DNA from 2 places in the Paenibacillus sp. WC2504 genome. Region 1 is predicted to be linked to the other one. Evidence: a T-box and tRNA genes for the amino acid it is inferred to sense, from the RefSeq annotation. Region 1 holds a T-box; the other holds one or more tRNA genes.
The links. The T-box of region 1 lies ahead of ileS (isoleucine--tRNA ligase). A T-box ahead of a tRNA ligase gene usually reads a tRNA of that ligase, here a tRNA-Ile.
Positions count from the first base shown of each region.

Region 2: it encodes a tRNA-Ile, which carries the amino acid that the T-box ahead of ileS (isoleucine--tRNA ligase) is inferred to sense. The anticodon was not compared.

Region 1 is NZ_JBQZFH010000001.1:7,232,298-7,246,961, forward strand. Features, by position in the region: gene ACUN27_RS32910 (phosphotriesterase family protein) at 1-543, shown strand, start outside; gene ACUN27_RS32915 (glycoside hydrolase family 32 protein) at 695-2,188, opposite strand; gene ACUN27_RS32920 (hypothetical protein) at 2,342-2,530, opposite strand; gene ACUN27_RS32925 (hypothetical protein) at 2,527-2,781, opposite strand; gene ACUN27_RS32930 (DJ-1/PfpI family protein) at 2,887-3,447, shown strand; gene ACUN27_RS32935 (winged helix-turn-helix transcriptional regulator) at 3,546-3,884, opposite strand; gene ACUN27_RS32940 (SDR family oxidoreductase) at 4,044-4,757, shown strand; gene ileS (isoleucine--tRNA ligase) at 4,887-7,967, opposite strand; T-box leader at 8,017-8,270, opposite strand; gene ACUN27_RS32950 (GNAT family N-acetyltransferase) at 8,448-9,434, shown strand; gene ACUN27_RS32955 (PhnE/PtxC family ABC transporter permease) at 9,846-10,712, opposite strand; gene ACUN27_RS32960 (PhnE/PtxC family ABC transporter permease) at 10,714-11,499, opposite strand; gene phnC (phosphonate ABC transporter ATP-binding protein) at 11,489-12,277, opposite strand; gene ACUN27_RS32970 (phosphate/phosphite/phosphonate ABC transporter substrate-binding protein) at 12,316-13,380, opposite strand; gene ACUN27_RS32975 (phosphonate C-P lyase system protein PhnL) at 13,454-14,182, opposite strand; gene phnM (phosphonate metabolism protein PhnM) at 14,197-14,664, opposite strand, start outside.
Region 2 is NZ_JBQZFH010000001.1:3,200,498-3,206,188, reverse strand. Features, by position in the region: gene ACUN27_RS14005 (DUF1906 domain-containing protein) at 1-386, opposite strand, end outside; gene ACUN27_RS14000 (DUF2277 domain-containing protein) at 520-807, opposite strand; gene ACUN27_RS13995 (stalk domain-containing protein) at 855-2,396, opposite strand; tRNA gene ACUN27_RS13990 (tRNA-Ile) at 2,593-2,666, opposite strand; tRNA gene ACUN27_RS13985 (tRNA-Met) at 2,677-2,753, opposite strand; gene ACUN27_RS13980 (hypothetical protein) at 2,843-3,007, opposite strand; gene ACUN27_RS13975 (hypothetical protein) at 3,159-4,910, opposite strand; gene ACUN27_RS13970 (efflux RND transporter periplasmic adaptor subunit) at 4,935-5,691, opposite strand, start outside.

The DNA.
Region 1 (14,664 bases):
AGCGGTGTCTACCCTGGCTATATCAAAATCGCTCTAAACGACGGAACGTCGATCAATGAGACGCAGCAAAAAATATTGCGGGCCGCTATTCGCACCTCCTTTGAAACCGGATTGCCGATTCAATGTCATACCATCGGCGGGGATACCGCCCTACACGCGGGCGAAATCATGAGAGAAGCAGCCTTCGGCCTGGAGCGCTTCATCTGGGTGCATGCCCAAACCGGCAAGGATTTGACCGTCCATCAACGGCTGGCGGATGAGGGTATGTGGATTTCGATTGATTCTATTTTGCCAGGCACCTATGACAAACATGTGGAACTGCTGCAGCAACTACGGAATCATGGTATAAGCAGCGAGCAAATTCTACTTTCTCAAGACACAGGTTGGTACACGGTTGGTGAGGAGAAAGGCGGAAATCTTCGGCCTTATCACCACCTGCTGACTGATTTCCTCCCTTATGCGGCTCAGCAAGGATTGGATCTGAATTGGCTTACACAGTGCGTTACCCGGAATGCTTATCAGGCGATGCGTGTACGGAATTAGAATGCACAAAAACCAGCAGCCCTTTACTTGGGTTTGCTGGTTTTTGTGTTAAGGGAGCTTGAGTCCGCTATTTGCGCAGAATCCGTGTAAATCCGCGTTCCTGCCCCATGTGCCAGGAAGTGAGGAGCGAGGAGCTCAAACCAATCTAATCCTACCCCAACACCCAAGCGTCCAAGCTCTCGAGATGAGCTTCGCCCTTCTCGGCAAACAGCTTGATACCCAGGCTAGCCGCCGCAGGGTAAATCCGGTTCGTGACGGTTTTCACTCCGTCATTTGCGAAGAGCTCGACCGACGAGCGGTCGAGGAACAGATGCAGCCTCACGCGTCCGTCCGCCATCGGCGTTAACGGAGCTTCGCTCACGCCCGCTTCGCCTGCGCCGGAGCGCGTGCGATCCACGCTGAGCTTGCGCTCAGCGGCTGAATAGACCACCTTCGTGTACTCGGTACCGTCCTCGGAGCAGCGAAGCAGCAAGCCGAATTCCGCTGCGCCTCCGGCTTTGGCCACATCAAAAACGGCGATTAGCTCAAGCGTATCGCCATGCACACCCGCCAGCGTCACTTCCGTATCCGCGCCTATTGACAGACCATTCACGCGTTGATAAGCCCCGCGTAAAGCCTGCAATTCCGCCACGGGTTCCATCCGCAGCGTACCATCCGCGTTAAGCTTCAACTCGCGCGGCAAGGTAAAGGTGCCCATCCAGCCCCGCTCCTGCTCGGGCATCTTGGCCCCCCAAATGTTCATCCAGCCTTGGAGGATGCGCCGGCCCTGCCCGTCCATGAACGTCTGCGGGGCGTAGAAGTCAAACCCGTAATCCAGCCGCTCCTTATAGCCATAGCTGAATTGACCGGTCTCATAGTTTAATTTGCCGGTTAGGTACATCGTCTTCGTCGTTCCCATATTCATCGGGGAAATGACCAGTACATGATCGTCCCCGCTCCCTAACGGGAAGAGATCCGGACACTCCCACATATCCCCCATCGTTCCGTCGCTCTCCGCAGCCACTCCAAGGTGACGCCATTCCCGTAAATTCTCTGACGTATACAATTGCACTTTACCCAAGCCGTCTTTCCCAAATCCGACCACCATGTACCATGCCCCTGCATGCCGCCACACCTTCGGGTCCCGGAACCCGAGACCGCCTTCCTCTGGAGCTCCCGCAATGACCGGATTGCCAGCCTCTTTACGGAAGTTCAAACCATCCGTGCTAGTTGCGAGACACTGCACCTCCACGGGGGTGCGCCCGTCAACATGTCCTGTATAAATTAACGTGAGATTGCCGTTATCGTCCACAGCGCTGCCCGACCAGCAGCCATGGCCGCTATTTTCTCCTGTGTCGTAAACTTCCGAAGGCGCTAACGCGACCGGGAGATGTTCCCAGTTCACTAAATCTTTACTTTTGGCGTGTCCCCAGTGCATGGGTCCCCATTTGGCTTCATACGGATAATGCTGATAAAACGCATGGTACTCATCTTTATAAAAGATAAGGCCATTCGGATCGTTCATCCAGCCTGCAGGAGGCATCAAATGATAGCTGAGCCTGTAACTGTCTTCCTCAAGCTCATCCACCTTTTGCTTCAAAAATGCATTCGCTTGCTCCACTCGTTCCTCGTGCGCCTTAATTCGCTCTACCGCTTGCTGATTCATGTTTTCTCCTCCTGTCACGCATGTGCCAAATGTCTAACACCTCATCAAACAAATTCTCCATCTCCCCTTTGCTAACCTTCATGTATAAAACAAAAAGCCGCCTCATCCAATTAAGGTAAGGCGGCCGCAGCTTGTCGCTGCCAAGCAAGCTCTTTATTTTGCACTCTTCACCAACATATCCGTAATCAAATCCGCTTGTCCCAGAATGGAAATTGGATCGTAGTGCAGGAATGTTTTGTAATCCAGCATATGGACTTGGTTGTTTTTCACAGCAGGAAGTGTCTTCCAGATCGGGCTCTCAAGAATCTCCTTCACCTGCACTTCTGTCGTGCCTTCGTTCATGCAGATAAAAATATGATCGACATTCGCATAACTTCTCCTCCACGGCCATAGTTATCGCCAAGGAAGGAAATCTTTTTCTCCCGGACGTTAATGATAACCGCTGTTTCGCCTTCTTTCACCGCACCTTTGATTTTCTCACGGTTTTCTTTGGCCTTCTGCTCATATTTGGCAAGCCATTGTTCCGCTTCCTTCTGTCTTACGCAGCAACGACACGCTTGGGCTCTGCCGGGAAGCCGTCTATACACATTCATGACGAGAACATTCGACAATTCGTGTCAAATTCCACCCGTTTACATCGTTACGAGGTTTCTTCATAATTGATTATGGGTTACCATTCATTTCCAAGGAGTGATACGATGTCAAAGAAAATCTTAATTCTTACCGGTGATGCTGCAGAAGTTTTAGAGGTATATTATCCTTATTTTCGTGTGCTAGAAGAAGGATATGAGGCTGTTATTGCTGCACCGACGAAAAAAGTGCTTCATACCGTCGTCCATGATTTTATCGATGGCTGGGAGACCTACACAGAGAAGCCAGGGCATTTGCTGCCGTCACACATCGCTTTTGCTGATGTAGATCCAAGTCAATATGATGGACTAATCATTCCTGGGGGCAGAGCGCCGGAGTACATTCGGTCCAATGAGCACGTCCCGCGCATTCTTCGCCATTTTCTTGAAGCTGACAAGCCGCTTGGCGCTATCTGCCATGCTGCGCAAGTATTCTCCGCGTTAAAAGATAACCATTACTTTGAAGGCCGTACAATGACAGCCTATACAGCCTGCCGTTTGGATGTCGAGCAGCTTGGAGCTAAGTATGCGGCGGATACGCTGCATGTGGATGGGAAGTTAGTCTCGGGTCATGCTTGGCCAGATTTGCCGGGCTTCATGCGTGAGTTTTTGAAATTAATTGCAAAATAATTTACATAAAAGAGGGAGGATCCAAGCTTTAAAGTTTGGGCCCCCTCGTTAAATATTCGTGCTTGATCCCTCCCAACATCTCCTCGAAGGAATCCAAGTCACAAGTCCAGTCCAAATCTCTTCAATTCTATAAATACACCTTCCAAGCGTTTGCCTTTCTCCGTTAACCAATATTCAACTCGGGGCGGAACCTCCGGGTACACCTTTCTTTCAACCAGCCCGTTTTCTTCTAACTCCTTTAGGCGGAGCGAAAGTGTTTTGGGGCTAATCCCCTCCATTGATCTCAAAAGATCACTAAACCGCAACGTGCCTTCAATGAGCAGGTCGCGAATAATTAAAAAAGTCCATTTTGTTCCGATGACGTCCAGCGTTTTGGCAATTGGGCATAACTCGCCGGGTGTTCCTTTATTCAAAACAACGGGTTCTTGAACGGACATAACAATAGCCTCCTCAAAAAATATATTGGGATAAACCCAACATTAGCACATTACTTCCTTTTTGGAAACTATATGAAATTAATATCACTACTTCCCTAATGGAATTAACTACATATACAATAGCGCTATAACCACTAGTAAACATTAGGAGGAGTGTTCATGTTACACAATCAGAGAATTGTCATTATTGGCGGAAGTTCAGGTATTGGACTGGAGACTGCCAAAAAAGCCGTTGTGCTTGGCGCCCAAGTCATCATTGCCAGCCGTTCGGAGGAAAAGTTGTACAAAGCCAAAGAACTGCTTGGATCCCAAGCGCAAGTGTATGTGCTCGATACGACAGAGGAAGATGAGGTTCAATCGTTTTTTAAAAAGGTCGGCAGCTACGAACATCTTGTCGTAAGTGCGGCCGAAACATCCGGAGGCTCCTTCCTCCAGTCAGAAACAAAACAAGCGCGGGACTTATTCGAAAACAAATTCTGGGGCCAGTACCACGCAGCGAAATATGGAGCCCATACCCTTTCCCCAAATGGTTCTATCACGTTATTCTCCGGCGTAGTCGGTTACAAACCAACCGTGGGATCTGCCGCACTAGGCGCGGTGAATGCTGCAATCTCAAACTTTGGTCAAACCTTAGCGCTCGAGCTAGCGCCTATCCGTGTGAATATCGTCTCGCCGGGCATTATTGATACGCCTGCTCGCAGTAAGATGACTGAAGAAGCACGTAATCAATTTTATGAAAAGGTGGGAAGTAAGCTACCTGTGCAACGGGTTGGGCTTGCTGAGGATGTTGCTCAAAGCGTCCTGTATTTGATCCAAAATTCGTTCGTAACGGGAACTGTACTCCATGTCGATGGCGGACATCGATTAACCTAATAGGACAAAGACCAGTCCAAACACGTAGGTGTTAGACTGGTCTTTGTTTATCCACCCTCTCTAGAGGGAACTATATTCCTTTATTTTCAACAAGGCCGCTACCCAAGTAGCAGCCCCCACAAGCGCTAATTACTCAATGAGCAACAAGCATTGATAACCACCGAACGAAATATCCTCCATATTCGCAGCCTGAGCATATTTGATTTCTGAGAGAAGCACGTTCTCGCGCAAAACATGATCAAAGCGCTCAATCGCAGCTCGGAGAGGAGCATCAACATGCAGCGTCAGAATGACGCGTTTTTCAATCGGCAAATCCAATTTCTTGCGATAATCCTGAATGCCGCGGATCACTTCACGAACAAGACCTTCTTGTTCCAGCTCCTCCGTTAGGTTCGTATTCAACGCGACGTTGATATGGTACCCCGTCGCAGAGGCAAATCCTGCTTTACCTTGCTTTTCCACAAGCAGCTCATCCAGCGTAAGATGAATCGTTTCTCCGTCTAAGTTGACGTCCACATAACCGCAGTCGACGGCCCTTTTAGCTTCAGCAGCAGAAAGCTGTTTCAAGGCATTTTGCAAAGGACCGACGAATTTGCCGTATTTCTTGCCCGCCGCTTTCAAATTCAATTTCAAATAATAGTCGACAAAGGTGCTTTCGCTCGTCTCCAAACGAATCTGTTTCACGTTAATTTCATCTTGGATGATGGCTTCGAACCGGCTCAAATGAAATTCACGGTCCAGCGAAACGATCAGCTCCGACAAAGGTTGACGCGTTTTGATTCCGACCTCGTTGCGTATGTTGCGCGCCAGCTCAACAATTTGTCGAGCAGTGGCCATATCGTTTTCAAGTGTCGTATCGATTGCAGCTTCGTTCACTTTCGGGTAATCGGCCAAATGAACGCTTCCTTCGCCGCCAAGGTTACCGTAAATATCCTCCGCGATGAGCGGGATATAAGGGGCAACCATTTGTGCTAAGGTGACTAGAACTTCGCGAAGCGTTTGGTAGGCGGCGACTTTATCTTCGGTCATTTCACTGCCCCAGAAACGGTCGCGAGAGCGGCGAATGTACCAATTGCTTAGCTCATCTACAAAGGCTTCCATGTGCTTGGCCGGGTTCAGAAAATCGTAATCCTCCAGCCCCTTCACCACGTTCTGAAGGGTCGTGTTCAACCTGGAGAGTATCCACCGATCTAACTCGTTCTTTGAAGCTTGCTGCGGATGGTCTTCAGCATTGTATTGATCAATGATGGCATACAACGAGTAAAAAGCGTGTGTATTATTGATCGTATCTACGACTTTAGACTTCGCTTCGGCTACAATTTGCTTCGAGAACCGCTTGCTGTTCCACGGTGCACTATCTGCAAGCAGAGACCAGCGGAAGGCATCCGCGCCAAATTCTTCAATGATTTCCCAAGGGTCAATCACATTCCCTTTGCTCTTGGACATTTTCAATCCATTCTCATCCAAAACATGACCGGTTGAAATTACCCCTTTGTAAGGCAGCTTGCCATTATACAAAGTAGAGACGGCCATCAAGCTGAAAAACCAGCCGCGCGTTTGGTCAATGCCTTCGCAGATCATATCAGCCGGATACTGATCCTCGAACTTTTTCTCGTCACCGAACGGATGATGATATTGAGCGAATGGCATCGAGCCGCTATCGAACCACACATCGATCACTTCCGGCGTCCTTTCCATGGTTCCGCCGCAGGAGCAGCGCAATTTTACAGCGTCTACATAGGGCTTATGAAGCTCCAGACTATCATCGATAGGCGTGATGGATTTTTCATACAGGTCTTTCCTGCTGCCTGGCGCATACTCTGCCCCGCAATCCTGACAAAGCCAGAGGTTCAGCGGTGTGCCCCAATAGCGGTTTCGACTGATATTCCAATCGACCAGTTCCTCAAGGAACTTCCCGAAACGGCCTTCGCGGATATGGGCCGGGTACCAGTTCACTTGGCTGTTGTTCGCAAGGAGCTGGTCCTTCACAGCCGTCGTTTTGATAAACCAGCTTTCCATTGCATAGTAGAGAAGCGGAGTTTTGCAGCGCCAGCAGAAAGGATAGCTGTGCTCATAACGTTCCTTGGCAAACAATAGACCGCGTTCCGACAAGCTTTTGACAATATCCACATCGCAATCCTTCACAAAACGTCCAGCAAAGTCGACGACCTCATCCGTATATCGTCCGGCAAGATTCACCACATTTACAAAATCAAGGTTATGCTGACGGCATGTGCGGTAGTCATCCTCTCCGTGTGCAGGCGCGATATGAACGATACCGGTACCACTTGAGTCACTGACGTAATCCGCATCGACAACGATATGCCCTCGGTTCACAGTGATATAGCCAAAAGGCGGCTCATAGGAGGTCCCGACGAATTCCTCCCCTTTGTGCGTAGAAAGGATCTCATAGTTCTCTTTCAATACTTTTTCAGCAAGATTTTTGGCAATGACGTAGACTTTGCCGTTTACTTTGGCTTTCACATAGTCGATGTCCTTGTTTACCGCAAGTGCAACGTTCGCTGGAAGCGTCCACGGGGTCGTCGTCCAGGCAAGGAATATTTCCGGCCCTTTCGTGCTGCGAAACTCGACTGTCGCGCTCAAATCCTTGACATCCTCATATCCTTGAGCCACCTCGTGCGAGCTGAGCGTCGTCTGGCAATCCGGACAATAAGGGCTGACCCGGTGTCCCTTGTAGAGGAGTTCTTTTTTATGAATTTCGGATAAAATGTGCCAGACGCTCTCGATGTAATCATTCGTTAACGTCACATAGGGATGATCCATGTCTGTCCAGTAGGCGATTGCTTCTGTCAATTCCCGCCACTGCTTCTCGTATTCGAAGACGCTGACTTTGCACTTCTCAACAAATTCGGCTATCCCGTATTTCTCGATTTCTTGTTTTCCCGAAATGCCCAACTGCTTCTCCACGCCAAGCTCAACGGGAAGGCCATGTGTATCCCAGCCGGCTTTTCGCACGACACGGTAACCTGACATTGTTTTGTACCGGCCGATAAAATCCTTAATGACACGTCCGAGTACGTGACCGATATGCGGCTTTCCGTTGGCTGTTGGCGGCCCTTCATAGAAGACAAAATTCGGTTTATCATTCCGATGATCGATTGATGCGCGGAATGTTTCGTTTTGTTGCCATTGATTCAGGATGCGCAGCTCGCGAGCCCTTGCTTTTTCTTTTACATCTACTTTTCTCATCCAGGACATCCTCTCCAATTTTAAAATAAAAACAAAAAAATCCCGTCCCATAAGGGACGAGATTATATCTCGCTATACCACCCTTGTTCCGATTGATCCATAACTCGATCCTCGGCACCTCCGCCAACGTACCATCATACGCGCCCCATGTAACGGCAGGATCCCGGGTCAGCTTACTCCAGTGGCTTCAGCTTTCCTTCTCGGAGAGGATTTTGGGCTAAGTCTTGAACGTTGGCTTTCAGCACAGGGCCAACTCTCTGGGGAACAAGGGATTAGCTTACTCGATCTCGTCAATGAATTTACTCAGAACATTCAATTAATTCATTTCTACACCTTTTTAGCTAAATTGTCAAATGAATTAGGGAAAAAGGGCTTGCTGCCGAATCTTTATTTATATCCAGACTTTACCAAGAAGTTCCGCTTCACGGATGGGATAATGACTATATCCGATAGCTTAATTCGAGATGGAGGTAATCATACATGTCAAAGTATACGATTTGCCCAATGCGGCAACCGGACGATTATGCGGCTGTTGCACCCTTGCTGAATTTGATTTGGTCAGAGCCGACAACAGCTGAACGGCTGCAGCGAGACGAGGAAAGCATTCCCCCAGGCAAGCTGCACTACAATGAGGACGGCGAACTGATGGGATGGGACCGTCCCAAATGGGTCGCGGAAGATGAACACGGACAAGTGGTCGGTTACGCGATGGCATGGCGAGCGCCTTGGACGGAGCCCGGGGCCTTAAGTCATACGATCGTCGTTCATCCGAAACATCGCGGGCTTGGGGTCGGAGCAGCCCTATTCGATACGCTTCATCAATGGGCTTGCGAGGTCAGGGCGTCACGATTAATTGATTACATGAGGGAAACGGATGAGAGATCGCTTGCTTTTGCGGAACGTCGAGGCTATGTCAAGGAGCGCCACACGTTTGAATCCGTGCTGGACTTGGCATCGTTCGATGGCGGTTCGCTGCATGATGCGATCAACCAAGCGGAGCAGGCTGGGATTAGATTCATTACGTTAGCGGATGAGCCAGGGGATGCTAGCGAGAATAAGCTTTATGAGCTGTATAAAATCACCCATCCGGATATTCCCGGCTACTCCGGCAGCTTTCCATGGTTCGAAGAATGGAAAAAGTGGACCATCACGCAATCCGGTGTACGTCCGGAATGGATTCATATCGCCAAGGACGGCGATCGTTACATTGGCGTTGTCACACTCCAGCAGAACGAACAAACACGGGCGATGTATCACGAGTTTACAGGCGTGCTGCCGGAATACCGGGGCCGCCGCATAGCACTCGCTTTGAAGTTGCTCGGCATACAAACAGCGACTGCCTGCGGTGTGCCTTATTTAAGAACACACAACGATTCCATGAACGCCCCCATGCTGCGAATAAACCGTGATCTGCTCGGTTTCCGTGCGGAAGCTGGGAGTTATAAGATGGTGTGTGAACTGAAGTGAGGAAGCTGTGTGCTTTGTCCAAGTGGTGCAATTTCTAGCAATTAACGCCGATGACTCCTGCTAATCACTGCAATATGTCTACCTTTTTCCAATTAACTGGATTTCCTGGTGTTAATTTTGGTGAGTATACCTAAATCTCACCCCCTTCCAGCGATTTAGCTGGAGTTTCTACCTCTATTTCCTTCCCCGCCACTGAACTGCGAGGATTACCGGTAGATTTTCCCGCTATTGCGGCTGCGAGGCATGGATGTAGGACCGAGTGAATCGTGCTCTTGTCATTAACGCCGATTACTCCTGCTAAATTGGCAGTATTTGATCAATTAGCTTCAGTCTGGCGTCAAGGCCTATGCTGCCAATCAAACATAAAGCGCATTCACCCCAAGGAGTGAATGCGCTTTTTGCTTTATGGGATCACCCATGAACCCTTAGCTTCTTCTTGATTTTTGCTGCAAGCAATTCAAGCAAGATAGCGAATGCAAGGATGAGATACGTGATAGCTCCGATTTCCCTCACATCATAATAGAAGGAACTGGCCATGAACATATCGAATCCGATGCCCCCCGCTCCAGCTGCTGCTCCCATCGCCAGAGCGACTGCGAAGTTGATCTCAAATCGCATAAACGTCCATGAGATCAAATAGGAGACGGACGATGGCAGCACAGCCTGAAACACGATTTGCCACCAATTGGCGCCGCTCGCTTTCAAGGCTTCAATAACCCCTTTGTCCAGTTCCTCGAACGATTCCGAGTACGCTTTGACGAGATAGCTGATGGAGTGGAAAGTCATTCCGATGACAGCCGCGACGCTTCCGAGTCCAGATGCAACAGCAAAAATTAAAACCCATAGAACGGTTGGAACCGCACGAATAAAAGCGACTCCGGCTTTAATGACGATAGATAGTTTAGGATTGGATAAATTGCGAGCTGCCAACAAGCCGAGGAACAGGGCGATGATCGAGCCGAACAATGTCGTCAAGAATGCAAGCCCCAATGTAATGGTCAACTGTTTAATAGCCTCAAAAAAGGTAATATGTTGAAAAAGCGGTTGAAAAAACATGGTTTTAACCGTTTGAGCCGTTAAAGAGGCGGCTTCTACAAGGTTAATGTCCTTATAGTCAAAAGTAACAAATGCAACAACCGTCAATAAAGCCAGGGCAACTAATGTCAGCCGGATTACAAAAGACTGTTTGTTAAAGGGGTTCTTGGGATTCACACTCTTGATGTGACTCCAGCTGGTGTCTTTGTTAGAGACAGCTTTCAAAGATTCTTGAAGGTCCATTTTACAAAATCACCCTCCTAACATACGTAGAAACCGATTCGATGGCGAAAATCGCAAGAACGATAACGATAACGACCAGAGAGGCAGAGCTGTAATTAAGGCCTTTGTAATATAAGCTGAAAAGAAAGCCTATGCCGGTACCCGTCAAGATGCCGATTAATGTTGCCTGACGAATGTTGGTTTCCACCATGAATAGAACCCAGCTGAGCAATTGCGGAATACTGGCAGGAATGACGGATTGAAAAATAATTGGAAAATAACCTGCCCCCGTCGACCTTAAGGCTTCGACAGAGCTATTGCTTACTTCATCGATGGACTCCATAAATGCTCTTGTTAGAAATCCGAATGAGCCGAAAAAGAGCGCGAAATATCCGGTAAGTACATTTTGCCCGAAAGAAATTAACAAAATCATGGACCAAGCAGCCACATCAATGTTGCGAAACAGCGTTGCGATTGAACGGCTTACAAAGCTGAAAACTCCGCCGACGCCTGTCGTATGTGAACCCGCAATGGCGAACAACAAGGCAAATACGGCTGCAACGGCGGTTGATGCTATAGACACAAGAATGGTCTCTGATAAGCTGCTAATGATTGCGGGAAGCCGCTTCATCGCTTTTTCATTGGGATAAAAATTGCTGGCCGCCCATTCGGCTGCTTTCGGTATAGAAGTAAAACCTTTGATGACGTTATAGTCTGTAACAACGATAGCGATTAGCGTGATGACCAATAGGAAAGCACAGAAGAGCAGCGTGTTCATGCGCTTTTTGGCAAAGAAGTTATCCCGCATATTTGCCCTCCAGCTCCTCGGCATGCTCTTCAAGCTCCGAGCCGTAAATCAGGGAAAGCTGGTCGCGCTTGATCTGTTTCGGGGAACCATCGTAGACGATAGCTCCTTTGTTCACACCAAGGATTCGATCCGAATACTTAAGCGCTACATCCACCTGATGCAGGTTAACAATGACCGTGATGCCCATATTGGTAGAGATCGTACGCAAGTAATCCATAATGACTTTGGAGGCATTCGGGTCCAAGGAAGCAATCGGCTCGTCGCACAGCAGCATCTTCGGATTCTGCACGAGCGCGCGGGCAATGCCCACTCTTTGCTTTTGCCCACCGCTTAACTGGTCACAACGCTTGTACACCTGATCTTCCAATCCGAGAATACTCAGAATGTCAAAAGCCTGCTTTTTCTCTTCCTTGGAATAAAGCCCCAGAACTCCCTCTAACGTTGACTTGTAGCCAAGACGTCCGTGCAGAACGTTCTCGACTACTGTCAGCCTGTTCACCAAATTGTAATGCTGGAACACCATACCCATCTGCGTTCTCAGCCGTTTCAATTCGTGCTTCTTGAAATTCATAATGTTCGCGCCATCAAAAATGATTTCTCCGCTGCTTGCGTCGATCATCCGATTAATACAGCGAAGGAGGGTTGATTTGCCTGCTCCGGAAGGGCCGATAATTGAAAGGAACTCCCCTTCCTTCACAGTGAAATTAACATCTGATAACGCTCTTGTATCCGCACCGTACTGTTTAGAGACCTGCTTGAATTCCAGTAACGTTGTCATGGTTGCTCCCTTAATCCCTTAGTTGGTTCGTCGTAACATTAGTTGTTGGACAGCATTCTAACCGGACCGAAAAAGGCATCATCCACAGGCAGGAATTTCTCTTTACCTGATTTTTGTTTGAACACGCCGGCATCTTTGGAGTCTTTAGGCAAGAAGATTTTCGGGTTTTTCGTTACAGCATCCGATGTTAGAGCATCCTTCAATTTTTTCACATCTTCCGCGCTGACCGTGTTTGTGTTAATAGCAAGTGGGGAGTTCAATACCGGCGTTACCGAAATGAGACTAAACTCTTTACCAACCTGCGTATTAAAAGGTTCCGCTGCTCCTTGTTTCACTTTGTATACCGCTCCTGGCGTGTTAGCCGTTCCTGAGCTCACTTCCACATAGTTAGCCACGCAAGTATCGCAGAAAGCAGCTACGTCAGCTTTACCTGTTAACAAATTGACAGCCGCTCCTTGGTGCGTGCCTCCGAAAAGAACTTCACTGAAGAACTTGTCCTTACCACCTTGAAGCAGATCATCAACGGTTAACTTTTTATACTGATCTTGTTTACTGAAATAGTTAACGATTCCGGCAGATGGCACTTTAAATCCGGATGTAGAAGAGTTCGATACGAATGAGAACTTTTTGCCGGCAATTTTATCGATGGCAAATCCGTTGCCGTTTTTGTATGCAGCCTCATCACCTTTACGTACGCCTAACCAGCTATAGTAAACAGCGTCTTCCAATGTGCCTGACTCACCGCTCGGAACAACCAGAGGCTGAACCTTGTTATTTTTTGCATTCGCTTCAACGTAGCCCTGTGGTCCCATATAAGCCAAATCCGCACCACCGCTGGCAATAGCTTCAATCGCGATGATGTAATCCGTTGTTGTCTTGTGCTCGACTTTTTTCCCCGTTGCTGCTGCGATTGCTTTTCCTAGTTCTTCACGTGCATCTTTCAACTCGGCACCGGATTCATTCGGATACCAAGCGATCGTGATGGTGTCTTTTGTTTTGACAGGCGCTGCTGCACCCTTGGAATCTCCTGCTGCTTTTGTACCGCAACCTGCTGCCACGGCAACTAAAGATAAAGAAATGATGAGTGTTAATATTTTTTTCATTTGAAAAAATCCTCCTATTATTCCTATTTTATCTAGGTTACCGCACAATTGTTTCCAGAATATTCTGTCTAATTTAAGAGATTGTAAACTTGTCCTTCTTCTCTGCTGTGTAGAATCGGCCATCCCTGATTTGATACTCCCGGTCACACAGATGATCCATGAATTCCAGGTCATGAAAAATACCGAGCATCGTAGTTCCTTGCTTCATCAATTGCTCAATCAATTGTTTCACTTTCAGTTTCGAACCGTGATCAAGGCTCGCCGTCGGCTCATCCAGCAGCAGCAGTCTCGGGCGCTTGACCATCGCTCTCGCAATATTTAACCGCAGCTTCTCCCCACCGGAAAAAGTGGCGGGATAGCTGTCCCACAAGCTGTAGTCGAGCTCGAAATGCTCCAGCATTTTGATCGTCTCCGCCTCCGCATACTGGGCATCATCGCCCATCTCCACGATGGCATTATGGACCAGCTCTCGAGCTGTCGTACGTGGCATGACGCTAAGAAATTGCGATACATAGCCAATTTCGTGTTTGCGAAGTTCGATAATCGTCCGTTCAGGAGCGGCAGCCAGATCGATACGGCCGAACCTCTCGGAGTTGTACCAAATATGTCCCGCATGAGGCAGGTAGGTACGGTAAATGCATTTCAGAACGGTGGATTTCCCACTTCCGCTTTTTCCAGTAATCCCTACGAATTCGCCTTCTTTCAGAAATAAACTGACATCTTCGATCGCAGAGATTTGTTTGTTTAAATTATGCAGCGTAAAAGATTTGGACAACCGTTCTATCGACAGCAAATTTTCCATGCCATCACCTCCTGTTAGATCCTGTAGTTCGTTTTCTGAATCAGTTTTCCGTCTACCAAGACGGTGGTCACAACTGGAAAATCATCCGGCTCCAATCGCTCAATGATCAGCAGGTCTGCCTTCTTTCCTTCCCGGACGGAGCCATATTCCGCGTCAATGTTAACCGCCTGTGCCGGATGAAGGGTAACGAGTTTGAACATTTCGACCAGATTCTGCTGGTTCGGTCCTGCGAGTTGGAACACAGCGTGAAGCATCGCTGCCGGGTAATAGTCGCTGCATAGTATATCGATACAGCCATCTTCAATAGCCTCAGCTGCAGATAAGTTGCCGCTATGCGAGCCGCCAAGAATGACATTGGGAGCGCCAGCTACGGTATGCAAGCCCTTCTCTTTCGCTTTGCGGGCGATGTCGAGCGTGATTGGGAACTCGCTGATGGCGGTGCCAAAGCTCTTCACCAAATCCAACTTCTCTACCGAATCGTC
Region 2 (5,691 bases), 4.0 Mb from region 1:
TATACCCCGGTGGTATACTCCGGAGTCGCTTCACTTGCTGCTTGAATGTACGCAATGACCGTAGCCATTTGAGCGCTAGTCGCGTCAAAATCGACAGCAAAATAGATACAGCTTCCTGCAGGCTGACCTAGCTGATGAGCCACCTGTACCGCGGTAGCGCCGTCAGCCAATCCTGCATTTCTTCCGCCAAGAGCCCGATTTGCCGTAGTTTCGAAAACAGATACGATGTCCAAACCTGCTTGGCTGATTTGTTCCGCTTCACTTTTCGTTAAAGCCTTATACCCGCTCGGGACGAGATATCTGGCCACAAACGAGTAGCCATCTTTGACGAAAGCTGCGGCGGTTTGCGCCGTTAAAGGCGTTGAGCAATCAAAACCTTTGGCCACTTTCTATCACCTAATTTCTACTAGTTTGTTACATCATATGCTCGTAGACAATAGATTGCTACACTTCAAATGAGTTGCTTATTAAAGGAAAGCAACAAAAAGGCTCTTACCTAAGAAGGTAAAAGCCTTTTTATTAGGACTCCAGCTTTTTTACGGTTCCGAATCGTTTGGCGTTTCTAGCGCGTGCACGCTCGATTTCGATTTCTCGATTGCGCGGCTCCGCAGTAGTGACGAGTGAATTCATTAATTGACGTGCAGCTAGCGCCACCTCAGCGACCGCTCGGTTGAAAGCTTCCTCATTCGCCTTGGATGGCGCGGTGAAGCCCGAAATTTTTCTAACAAATTGTAAAGAAGCCGCCTGAATCTCAGCATCTGTAGCAACGGGGTTGAAGTTAAAAAGCGGCTTAATATTACGACACATAACAAGCAGCTCCTTTGCGAATTTTTTGATTTGTTGAACACTTTTGCTTAATTCTCGAAAACCGTAATTTTCCTAAGAATCAAATTAATATCATCATAAATCAGAATATTGCCATCGGCATTTATGACAAATCGCGGTGAAATACCAAGAACAATTTTTTTAGGCTCAAAATCATCATTTAATGCTCCCGAGTAGCCTGGCGGAGTGGGCATCTGATCATAGTTCCCAGTCAAGGAATTAAAAATACCTTTTCTATAAATGGCAATATCCATATTCGCGTAGGGTTCAATCTTCCCCTCTACATTTGCACGATAAAATTGCTTCCCATCTGTAATGAAAAAATATCCATCATGCGTGATTGCGGTATTTATTTGTTCAATATTTAATGTAGCAACTACCTCTGATCCTACCCCAGGAGTAATCTCTTTTATTTGCTTGCTCTCGCGATCAAGAACATACAAGATCCCATTATTAACAAGTGGAACAAGATGATGCATTCGATTTCCCTCGACACTCATGTAAGATGTGAGCCTCTCTCCCTCATGAGCTGTGTACAGGATGTTTTTGAAAGAGTTACTTATCACATATGTTTGTCCGTCATTCAAAGGCTGGATAAAGTCCGTATCCGTATCTAATTGTCCACTCGTATCAAACGCAATCATTTTCACGCTAGGCCATACTTGATAAAAAACAGCCATTTTATTATAAAAGTCTCTTCCCATGACAAAAAGTTTATCTGAAGCTTGATCATAGAATAATGATTTTGGGATGAATTCATAATGTAGAAATTTGCTTGCCGCACCACGCTCGTCTTTATACTCAAAATCAAACTTTGTATCGTTGAACGAAAGGATGGTTTCTAAACTTATCTCTTTTCCTTTGCTCAGATTCATCTTCTTAATATAGAAGTTAGACTGATCATTTTGCGATATGAAATACAGATCATCCTTACCATCCGAGATCATCTCCATATCACTAAGGAAATAATGCGGATAAGGTCCAGATGATGGGAGGAGTCCAGTTAAAGGAATTTTTATAGAGTTCTGTGAAGTTAAATTATCAACTGTCGGCTTATCCAATCGCTTTTTGACAGGGAGAGCGCCATTCAAGCTTTGATCATCTGCTGGCGAAATCGTGATAACCCGAGTAAGTTCATCGAATGTAACTGTCTGTTGGAAATTCTCTGCAATGAACCGAATCGGCACGAGAGTGACTTCATTTTCAATAATAGGAGCTTGCTCAAGGTGGATTGGCGTACCGTCTACATGAGCAGTTGCATTTCCTATCTGCATGGAGAGGAGCTTTGTCCCATATGCCAAGTCAACTCTCTGTACAGCTCCATCCCATTTAACGGTGGCACCTAAGGCTTCTGTAACAAATCGGAGTGGGACCATCGTTGTATTCTCAACAAGGTGCGGAGACATTTGAAGAGTAACGCTCTTGTCATTAATTGAAGCTTTGGTTTCCCCCAATGTTAACTTGATGGAAACGAGTCCGCTTGTAGATGAAGCAAACACTGCTAATGGTGAATAAGTCCATACAAGTAATGCAGATAAAATGAGGCTTCTTCTAACACAATTTAATGGCATGCAACTTCCTCCATGTAGTAATTTCCTACACAGTTTACCATACCTTTCAAATTGATTCTCTTATTATTTTTTCAAAAAGCTGTGTGCACAAAAACGTGCACAAGCCCCTCATCTTCATCAAACGATTGATGAAAATAAGAGGCTGTTTTTATTTTCTAAAAAATAAAAAACCCTTATTCAAAGGGTTTCACTACTATGGGCCCAGAGGGACTCGAACCCCCGACCAATCGGTTATGAGCCGACCGCTCTAACCAACTGAGCTATAGGCCCAAATAAAATTTGGTTGCGGGGGCAGGATTTGAACCTGCGGCCTTCGGGTTATGAGCCCGACGAGCTACCGAGCTGCTCCACCCCGCGTCATGTTGCCGCTCAACAGCGACAAAAATAAATATACACTAAGCGCGAGTGGTAAGTCAAGCGTTAATTTTTAGATAAAATGCAGGAAATTACGTATTGTAACGAACGCCGAAACGTCCCTTTTTCGACTTGAAAACTTCCACTTCTTGTGGGCATTCATACCCGTAAATCCACCAGTCTTCTTCCATTCTTTTCGCCAGACAGCCCGCTTGAAACTTGGAATCATATAATTTTGCCCAATATATCCAGTTCATCGCAATCACTCCGTTTTAATGAAATCGATAAACCTATCTTATCCAAAACCGATCAGACTTATGAGTCCATCCTCTTGAACATCCTGCATGTACGAAAAAAATGAAAAACCGCCTAGCAGTGCTTCTTGCACTACCAGGCGGCATTGAACTTTTATTGTTTAAAAGTTGTAAGGAATCGTTTAACCGTTTCTCCATATTCGTTCGTAAAGGTCTCATAAACTTTGACTTGAATTGGGAAATCCAGTTGACCGGATCTCGCACTTAGGTCAATTGTGTTCGAACCACTGTACAATCTTCCTTCGCCTGACAAATCTTTCGTCGTTTTTCCAACAGGATTGCCAACTTTATCGAATAATTCAAAGGATAGCTTGTTGTTATACTTATCCACTGTTACCTGTTTATCCGGTTTGATGTCCAGCTCCAGCTTCAACTTGTAATCGTAGGTCAAGGAAGCTTGATAAATCGCTGAGATACTCCAGTCCTTAATATTGATCTCGTAAGGGTAAACATTAAGCACTTTACTCGTTGTCTCGTTAGTCTGAACGGGCACCTTCGCTGTTGCGAGCAGCGACTTATACACCGTATCTCCGCTAGCCTGCTGGCTGTATAAGTTCATCTTCAAGCCCTCGCCTGTTTCGGAAGCAGGAAGCGCATAGGAATAGCTGACCACATAAGAAGCCTTAGGAACAACACTAAGCGCAGTTGCCGCCTGTCTTCTTCCTCCATAAGCAAAGCCGTCTTTACTTACAAGCTCCGTTTGTATCGCTGGAATAGGGACTGGACGATCACTGTTATTCGTTAGTTTAAATTTGGCCACTGCCGTATTGAATCCATCATCTTCATTGTTTGTGACATGCAGTTCAACAAGCGACACATCAACATTGGAAGGTACAAATTTATTCGTTGAATCCAGTTTAACTGGTGTTCCTAATGTGTAGTCTGGAGCCGGAATGACGCCTTGTGTCGCCGCTCCAACAGGAAGTAAAATGTTCGCGCGCCCAACACGGTAGGTATCTTCTTGCATTTTGCCATCCCCCTGCGAAGCGAAGAAACTCTCCGGCGTCACGACATTCAAACTCGTGAATTCGGTGTCCAAATCGGTTGGGATCACGATATGAATATACTTTTTCTCACCCGGATCAAGTACAACGGAAGCTTCGGCACGATCGCCGGAATAAACCTTGCTATCCGTCTTGCCGTCGATTCCGAAATTCGGAACGGTTTGGCGTTCATTCGTTGGATTGACGACCTGAATTTGCACAACAGTAGACACGCCTTTGGCTGTGATTTCCTTGTGAATATCCACAGGAATAAATCCTACCGATGTCCTCAGAGATGGCAGTGTGAAAGCCTCTCCCCACTTCAGAAGCGCAGAAGCTTTGGTAATCGTGCTGTCACTGCCTTTCCACACGAGCGCCGCGTCAACCGGTACGCTCAGCAGTGTTGTTTCTTTTTTCGGATATACTTCCATATCCACATCTACAAAGCTAAGCTCGCTAAGTTCAGCATCATCGCTGCGTTCTGCATTCGTTAGATAGCTAAGCTCTTGCTGCGTCTTCGGTAGTATCGACTTTGGATTTTTGGCACTCGGCTGCAGCGTATATTCAACGCCATCCGCCATGCGAACGCGCAATTCATAATCAGGGACACGAGTTATTTTATCGGTCGTATTTTTAATCCGAATGACTGCTCCTAGCTTCGTTGTATCCGATTCATGCTCGTTGAGTATGCTTTTGATCTCCACTTCAACTTTATCAGTCAGCGCATAGCTGGTATTCGTGCTTGTTTGAGCGAAAACTGCCGAGCTCACACCCTCCGCAGCCCATGCAGGAAAAGAAGCGGTAGTTAAAAGTGCAGCGGATAGTACAATAGTGGCCAGTGATCTCTTCATTTTCTTATTCACGTAGTTCTCCTCCTTGAGCTCGAGCTAGTTGCTCACTTTAATTTTATCTTGATCTTTCAGTTGGTGCTGTCCGGAGATCACGAGCATCTCGCCTTCCTTAACGCCGGATAACACTTCTTGATTCGTTTCGTTTAAGCGACCAAGTTCAACCTTACGTTTTTGGACAGTTTCCCCGTTCACGATATACACAAAGCTGTCGCCGCCTTCGCGAACGATACTAAGGCTCGGGATAACCGGTACGATTTGTTCATCGTCTTTGGTAAGCTCGACTTGGGCCTTGGAACCTGGTTTCAACTTACCATCAGGATTCGGGACTTCCAACTCCAGATCATACGCCTTGGATTGACCATTAATGACATCAGATAAGTACGTGACTTTAGCGCTGGCTTTATCAGTAACATCTGGTATGTAGAAAATCAGTTCGCTTTTACCTCGAACGAGAGCAGCCGATGCTTCGGTCAATTGGGACTTGATTTTCACCGGGTTCGTCTGCTGCACTTCTCCGACACGACCGCCTGGTGACAAAGTTTCACCAACTGTCACATTGAGATCCGTTAGCACACCGGAAGCAGGCGCTTTTACATCGAGGTTGCTTAGTGTTCTATCGATGCTGCGCGCGCTAACCTGTGCTGACTCCAGACTAGTTTCCACTTGTGCAAGGGAATTCGTCTCTTGCGCAGTTTTCAGCGTTCTACGTGCGCTCTCCAAATCTTTTTTCATATTGGTTAGCGCTGTTTCAGACTGTTCTAACTGCGTTTTCGTTGCTGTACCTAGATCGTAT